2 linked regions of the Acidicapsa acidisoli genome follow. The protein of the gene in region 1 binds, or shares a complex with, the protein of each later gene. Links are inferred from orthologs where the notes say so. Each region holds a gene or a part of one and is shown in the gene's direction. Other genes may lie near its edges. The genes, in order: secA and secY.

The links.
Region 2: the proteins of secA (region 1) and secY are in contact, whole or in part, in a crystal structure (PDB 3DIN), measured with the Thermotoga maritima proteins. The link is inferred for Acidicapsa acidisoli from one-to-one orthologs. Residues at the interface, in WP_004082002.1 of Thermotoga maritima: Glu261, Ala262, Arg263, Lys300, Ala301, Arg302, Thr303, Ile304, Ile305, Leu323, Tyr324, Asp325, Pro326, Val329, Ser330, Tyr333, Ile336, Lys340, Phe345, Val349, Glu363, Phe364, Tyr374, Ser375, Gly376, Gly377, Glu393, Ile395, Thr482, Ser483; in WP_004081795.1 of Thermotoga maritima: Glu108, Gly109, Glu110, Glu111, Ala236, Glu237, Arg238, Arg239, Ile240, Thr241, Ile242, Gln243, Tyr244, Ala245, Arg246, Arg247, Val248, Thr249, Gly250, Arg251, Arg252, Val253, Tyr254, Gly256, Ala257, Ser258, Thr259, Tyr260, Leu261, Pro262.

The regions. Positions count from the first base shown.
Region 1 is NZ_JAGSYI010000004.1:612,378-616,220, reverse strand. The notes cover bases 90-3,618. They hold secA (preprotein translocase subunit SecA), read left to right. Parts: upstream 90-436; coding sequence 437-3,418; downstream 3,419-3,618. Other genes in these bases: OHL23_RS24430 (energy transducer TonB), read right to left, coding at 3,535-3,618; OHL23_RS24440 (hypothetical protein), read left to right, coding at 90-252. In the rest of the region: more of OHL23_RS24440, read left to right, coding at 1-89; more of OHL23_RS24430, read right to left, coding at 3,619-3,843. UniProt on the Escherichia coli protein: Required for protein export, interacts with the SecYEG preprotein conducting channel.
Region 2 is NZ_JAGSYI010000003.1:910,293-913,588, reverse strand. What follows is about bases 77-3,058. They hold secY (preprotein translocase subunit SecY), read left to right. Parts: upstream 77-865; coding sequence 866-2,251; downstream 2,252-3,058. Other genes in these bases: OHL23_RS21625 (adenylate kinase), read left to right, coding at 2,251-2,988; rplO (50S ribosomal protein L15), read left to right, coding at 226-705; rpmD (50S ribosomal protein L30), read left to right, coding at 77-100. In the rest of the region: more of rpmD, read left to right, coding at 1-76; map (type I methionyl aminopeptidase), read left to right, coding at 3,072-3,296. UniProt on the Escherichia coli protein: The central subunit of the protein translocation channel SecYEG. Consists of two halves formed by TMs 1-5 and 6-10.

The DNA.
Region 1 (3,843 bases):
GGAGGTACGATTCTTGTTCGCCGGCGCGCGAATGGTCCTCTTGTACCTATTGCCGGGACCAAGCGGCGTGGATTGACGCCGTCCCGCTGGGCGAGAATTCTCTCCGAAAGGACTCACTCTTCGACCCCGGTCGTTCTGGCAGCAGGTGCGATTGCGCCGCGCGAGGGGTCCGGTTCTTCCTTCGTTTCACTCTGCAAGTCAGCCTCTCCGTCGCTGGCGATCTTTGCGCATTCTGGGAGTCCGGCTCCCTAATCGCCGTACTTCCTGCTCGGATGCGAGCACGATTGTGCCGTCAAGATCAATCCGGTTCGTCTCATTTCCCAGTTTGGGTGGTCGGCCGAAGGAACGGATTCTGTGATTGCTGTGCGTTGCTCAGAAGACTCTCATTCATGCTTCGAAAATACGAAGCATTTAGACTGTCAGATGGAGACCTGCCTTGTTCGGTAAGCTGCTTACAAAAATCTTTGGCACCAATAACGAGCGCGTAATCAAGCGCCTGTTGCCGATTGTCACTCAAATCAACGCTCTTGAGCCTCATATCATTCCGCTGACGGATGATGAGCTGCGGGCCAAGACGAATGAATTCCGCATCCGAATTGCTGCACGTATCGAAGGGATCACGGACGAGGACGAGATCCGGACTGCCGAGAAGGCTGCGCTCGACGAACTGCTGCCGGAGGCCTTTGCCGTGGTGCGCGAGGCGGGCAAGCGCGCGGTCAAGATGCGGCACTTTGACGTGCAGATGATCGGCGGCATGGTGCTGCACCAGGGCAAGATTGCCGAGATGCGTACCGGCGAAGGCAAGACGCTGGTGGCGACGCTCTCCTGCTATCTGAATGCGCTGGCCGGGCATGGTGTGCATGTGGTCACAGTGAACGATTACCTGGCCAAGCGCGATGCCGAGTGGATGGGTAAGATTTACGAGTTCCTGGGCATGACGGTGGGCGTGATCGTGCATGATCTGAGTGACGATCAGAGGCGCGAGGCTTATGCAGCGGACATCACCTATGGGACCAACAACGAGTTCGGCTTCGACTATCTTCGCGACAACATGAAGTTTGAGTTGAAGGACTGTGTCCAGCGCGGGCACTACTACTCCATCGTCGACGAGGTTGACTCGATCCTGATAGATGAGTCGCGGACGCCGCTGATCATCTCTGGGCCGACGGATCAGACGACGGACAAGTATGCGCGTGTGAAATCGATCATTCCGAAGCTGGAACTGGGCGAGGAGACTGACCCAGGACAGGGCGAGGCGAAGATCTTCACCGGCGACTATGTTGTCGATGAGAAGCACCGGACGATCGGCGTCACGGACGAGGGCTGGTTCAAGATCGAGGAGTTGCTGGGGATCGACAACATTGCCGATCCGGAAAACTGGGATCTGAAGCACTACGTCGAAGTGGCGATCAAGGCGCATGCTCTCTACAAACGCGATGTGGATTATGTGGTCAAGGACGGCGAAGTCATCATTGTCGACACCTTTACCGGACGCCTGATGCCGGGGCGGCGCTGGTCGGATGGACTGCACCAGTCGGTGGAGGCGAAGGAAGGCGTCAACATCCGCAAGGAAGATCAGACGCTGGCGACGATTACCTTCCAGAACTATTTCCGTTTGTATAAGAAGCTGTCCGGCATGACGGGAACGGCGGAGACGGAAGCGGCGGAGTTCGACAAGATCTACAAGCTGGATATCACGGTTATTCCGACGAACAAGCCGATGCTGCGTGGGGATGGTTCGGATATTGTGTACCGGACGATCAAGGAGAAGTACAAGGCTGTTGCGGATGATATTGCCACGCTGCATGAGACGGGGCAGCCGGTGCTGGTGGGTACGACTTCGATCGAGAAGAGCGAGCTGTTGTCGCAGACCTTGCAGCGCAAGGGCGTGAAGCACGTGGTGCTGAACGCCAAGTTCCATGAGCGCGAGGCGGAGATTGTCGCGCAGGCCGGGCGGCTGGGGATGGTGACCATCGCCACGAACATGGCCGGACGCGGCACGGATATTATTCTCGGCGGCAATCCGGATTTCATGACGCGGCAGGAGCTGGTGAAAAAGGGATTGGCGCGGGCGATCAGTGCCGCTGAGGGTGCGATCAACCCCATGGCTCCGGCGGGGTTTCTGCGCTTCTATTACCAGGGGCAGGAGTTTGAGACGCCCGAACAGCAGTGGCAGGAAGTGAACAGCGTTCATGCCGCGGCGGTGCAGGCGGAACACGTTCAAGTCATTGAGGCCGGCGGGCTGTTTATCCTGGGCACGGAACGGCATGAGTCGCGGCGTATCGATAACCAGTTGCGTGGCCGTGCCGGCCGGCAGGGCGATCCGGGCGCTTCGCGGTTTTATCTATCGCTGGAAGACGACCTGATGCGCATCTTCGCAAAGGCGTGGGTTTCGACGCTGCTGGAGCGCCTGGGGATGGAAGAGGGCGTGCCGATCGAGTCGAAGATGATTTCGAAGCGCATCGAGGGCGCGCAAAAGGCGGTCGAGTCGCAGAACTTCGAGCAGCGCAAGCACCTGCTGGAGTACGACGATGTGATGAACAAGCAGCGCGAGGCGGTGTATGGACTGCGCCGTTCCCTGCTCTTGGCTGTCGAGCAGCGGGAGCTGATTCTTGAGGATTACCTTTCCAATATTCTAAGCCTGATTCTGGATGAGTTCGCTCCGGAGACGGCGCATCCGGAGCAGTGGAATCTGAAGGGACTGAAGGAGAAGTTGATCGGGCAGTTCGGGTTCGATCTGGAAGCGCAGAAGCTTGATCCGATGGAGTTGACGCGTCACGAACTGGGGGATGCGATCTACAACAGGCTGCGCGCGGATTACGAGTCCAAGGAGAAGATTCTCGGCGCTGAGGCGATGCGCTACCACGAGCGGATGGTGATGCTTTCGGTGCTGGACGGCCTTTGGAAGGATCATCTGCTGGCGATGGACCACCTGAAGGAAGGGATCGGGATGCGCGGGTATGCGCAACAGGATCCGCTGGTGGCGTACAAGAAAGAGTCGTTCGAGATGTTCGAGGCGATGATGACTCGCTTCCAGGAAGATACGGCGCGGTATCTGTTCCGGATGCAGATTGTCGGGCCGGATGGACAGCCTTTCACGGAAGCGCCGGAGTTGGATCGGACGGTTCCGGCGGCGCCTCCGGTGGAGAGCGCTGTGCTGGAACCTGCGGCGGTTTCGGCGCGAAGTCAGGTGAGGGAGATTGCGGTGCCAACGCGGGCCCCGAGCACGACGATCGATGCGCTTGAGAAGGAGTTCGAGCGCAAGAAGAAGCGGGAAATCGAAGCGGCTCGTTTCGCGGGGTCGCAGGCGAGCAGCGAACCGGCGCAACGTCATGCAGGCAGCAAGGTTGGACGCAACGATCCTTGCCCGTGCGGTTCCGGGAAGAAGTACAAGAAATGCCACGGCGTGGAAGCCTGAGTTGAGGAAAAAAATGAGGGCAAAGTCAGGGAGGGGGGATGCTGTCTTTACCCTCATTTGGCCCTGTCTTTGCCCTCGGCGGAAGTACTCCGCCAAGCTGCGCTCCGACAAACGCGCTACTGTGCCAGCGCGAAATTGACGTCGACTTCGACGGTCGATTGATCCGACGCGGGAACGAATTTCCATTTATGGACAGCATCTTCCGCGGCTCCAGCGAGCATGTGGTTGCCGCTGACGGTCTTGGTTGCAGAGACGCTGCCATCGGGCGATACAGTTGCGGAGACGCGCACGACGCCGCTGATGCGCATGCGTCGAGCCAACTCGGGGTACGTGGGAGATACGCGTTGTTTAATCGCGCGCTCGTCTGCGGCGTGAAGGGGCATGGCAATCGCCATCGCCGCGGCAAAGACTGCGAGTCGCATGAT
Region 2 (3,296 bases), on another replicon or contig:
GGGCTTTACGCGCCTCAATCAGGTTGTAGAGCGCGTGGACAATGAGTCGGTTCGCGGCATGGTCAAGACTGTTCCGCACCTGGTCCGCATCCTGGACTAAGTTACCTCGAGTGTGAAGTGTGAAATGTGGAGTGTGAGCTGTTTTCGCACTTCACATTTCACACTTCACACTCGCACTAACGCGAGTCGGCAGCACGCCAGTGTCGGCGCATGAGCGAGGAAAACATGGCAAAGAATCTATCGAATCTGCGCGCCCCCAAGAAGGCAAACATCGGGCGCAAGCGTGTCGGCCGCGGTATGGGCTCCGGCATGGGCAAGACCTCAACCCGCGGCCACAAGGGCCAGGGATCGCGCTCCGGCTCCAGCCTGATGCGCGGCTTTGAGGGTGGCCAGATGCCGCTGCACCGTCGTCTACCCAAGCGCGGCTTCACGAATATCTTCCGCGTGGAGTACACGGTCATCAACCTCACCCGCATCGCTTCCGTTGCTGCTGAAAAGGGTGTCTCCGAGATTGGCCTAGACGACTATAAGAAGCTCGGTCTCTGCAGCAGCAAGAAAGAGCTGATCAAGATCCTCGGCAATGGGGAATTGACCTCGGCGATCACCATCAGCGCGCATAAGTTCTCCAAGTCTGCTCAGGAAAAGATCGAAAAGGCTGGCGGTAAGGCGCTCGTTGCCGGCGGGGAAGCTGTCGCGAAGGCGTAGTTCAATCCATCTCCGGCAGTTTCTAAGCCGTTCGCGAGGACAGGCGAGGGCTGCCGGGGGTAGGATGATAGATACAGCCAACGTCTGGGTGTTAGGGTAGGCGAATCGTTGGAAGGCGGATCCTGAAGATCAGGTTTTCCGCGGAGTGGATTTCCCAGCTATGTTCGAAAAATTCCTCAATATCTTTCGTATTCCGGATCTCCGCAAGCGCGTCCTCTTCACGCTGGGTATGCTGGCCATCTATCGTCTGGGCGCGTGGCTGCCTACGCCAGGGGTCAACAGCAAGCTGCTCGACCAGTTCTTCCATACGCAGGGCGGTTCGGCGCTTGGCCTCCTGGACATGTTTTCCGGCGGTAACCTGCGCAAGTTCACGATCTTTGCGCTGGGCATCATGCCGTACATTACGGCGTCGATTATCTTCCAGCTCCTGACTGTCGTATACGAGCCGCTAGCCCGGCTTCAGAAGGAAGGTGAACTGGGACGCCGCAAGATTACCCAGTGGACCCGCTATCTCACTGTGGTTCTCGCCGCATTCCAGTCGATTGCCATCGCCTTTGGCTTGAACAGCCAGGGAATGACCATTATTTCCGGTCCGTCCTTCATCCTGTTGACGGTCCTGACACTGACCACCGGCACGGCATTCATCATGTGGCTGGGTGAGCAGATTACAGATCGCGGCATCGGCAACGGCATGAGCCTGCTGATCTTTACAGGTATCGTCGTAGGATTGCCGCGCGGCATGGCCGGAATTGCGGACAAGATTCGCACCAACGCCTGGGGCGCTTTCACGGTGCTGGCGGTCCTGATTCTGCTGGCGGCAATGGTGGCGCTGGTGGCCTTTATCGTCTACGTCGAGCGCTCGGAGCGGCGGATTCCGGTGCAGTCCGCGCGGCGAATCGTTGGACGGCGTCAGATGGGCGGCCTCAGCTCGCACCTGCCGCTGAAGGTGAACTCCGGCGGCGTAATGCCGGTGATCTTCGCAGCCTCGATTCTCTCGGCACCATTGCTTTTCGGCCAGATCGGGTTCGTTCAGTCGAACAAGTTCCTGTCCAATGTGCTGGCCAATCTTCAAACAGGCGAGCCCTGGTACTTGGTCCTGTTCATTGCGGCGATCATCTTCTTCGCCTATTTCTATATCTCGATTGTCTTCCGTCCCGATGACATCGCGGACAATATGCGCAAGAGCGGATCGTTCATTCCAGGCATCCGTCCCGGGCGGCGCACGTCGGATTACATCAATGACATCCTGACTCGCATCACGCTGGTCGGCGCGGTTTACCTGATTCTGATTTCTCTGGTACCGACATTCCTGATCTCGGGCTTCCACCTAAACCATCTCTGGCTGGTCGGCGGTTTCTTCGAACATCTGCCGACATGGGTTACCAACGGTCTCGGCCTGAATTTCTACTTCGGCGGAACTTCGCTCCTGATCGTTGTGGGTGTGGCGATGGATACAGCCAACCAGATCGAGTCGCAGCTGATTATGCGTCATTATGACGGCTTCTCGCCGCGTTCCGGCCGCATTCGCGGAAGGAAGACGTGGTAATGGCTACGGCGGCGTCAATGGTTACGGGAGCGGACAAGCAGCCTAAGCAGGTCGTTCCAGGGCCGATTTTGCTGCTAGGTGCGCCTGGGGTGGGTAAGGGAACACAGGCTAAAGAACTTGTGAAGCTCTGGGGCATTCCCCAGATTTCAACGGGCGATCTGCTCCGTGCGCATCGGGATCGCGGAACCGAGCTTGGCAAGCTGGCCGATGAGTTGATGAAGCAGGGCAAGCTGGTGCCCGATTCGCTGGTCAACGATATGGTCGCGGCGCGACTGCTAGAGCCCGACACCTCGCGCGGATTCATTCTCGATGGTTTTCCGCGTACACTGCCGCAGGCGGATTGGCTCGACAATTATCTGAAGGAGCAGGCGGGGCAACCGGGAAGCAACTGCTGTTGTCTACCCGTAGTTGCAGTGAACATTCAGGTGGACTATACTCAGTTATTGCGCCGTATCACTGGGCGCAGGAATTGTCCTGTCTGCCAGACGATCTATAACGTCTACCTGCAACCGCCCAGGCATGAGGGTATTTGCGACGTAGAGGGTGCGACCCTGGTACAGCGAAGCGACGATACAGAAGAATGCTTTGCAGGGCGGATGAAAACCTACGAAAGCCTGACCGCGCCCGTTATTGAGCATTATCGCGCGCTGAGCAGGTTTGCCGAGGTCAATGGAGATCAGCCGGTGGCCGAAGTGGCTGCTGGCATTGTGTCTTCTGTCGAGCGTTTACGAGGTTAGAGCGATTTCTGGCTTCTATCTCGGATCGTTTCGGCGGGTTTTTGTGTGAAAGAGCAGCGGAATTTTGAAGGGTAAGTGGTACTGTGGCGGTCATTTTAAAGTCAGCACGGGAAGTTGAACACATGAGGCGCGCCGGCAAAGTCGTCCGCCAGGTGCTGGATCATGTGCGCGATCAGGTCCGTCCGGGCGCCACGACGCAGGATCTTGAAAATGCCGCCGAGGCGATGCTCAAGGATTTGGGCGCGAAGGCGGCGTTCAAGGGCTATCACGGTTTCCCCTGCGTTCTCTGCACCTCGGTCAACAGTGAG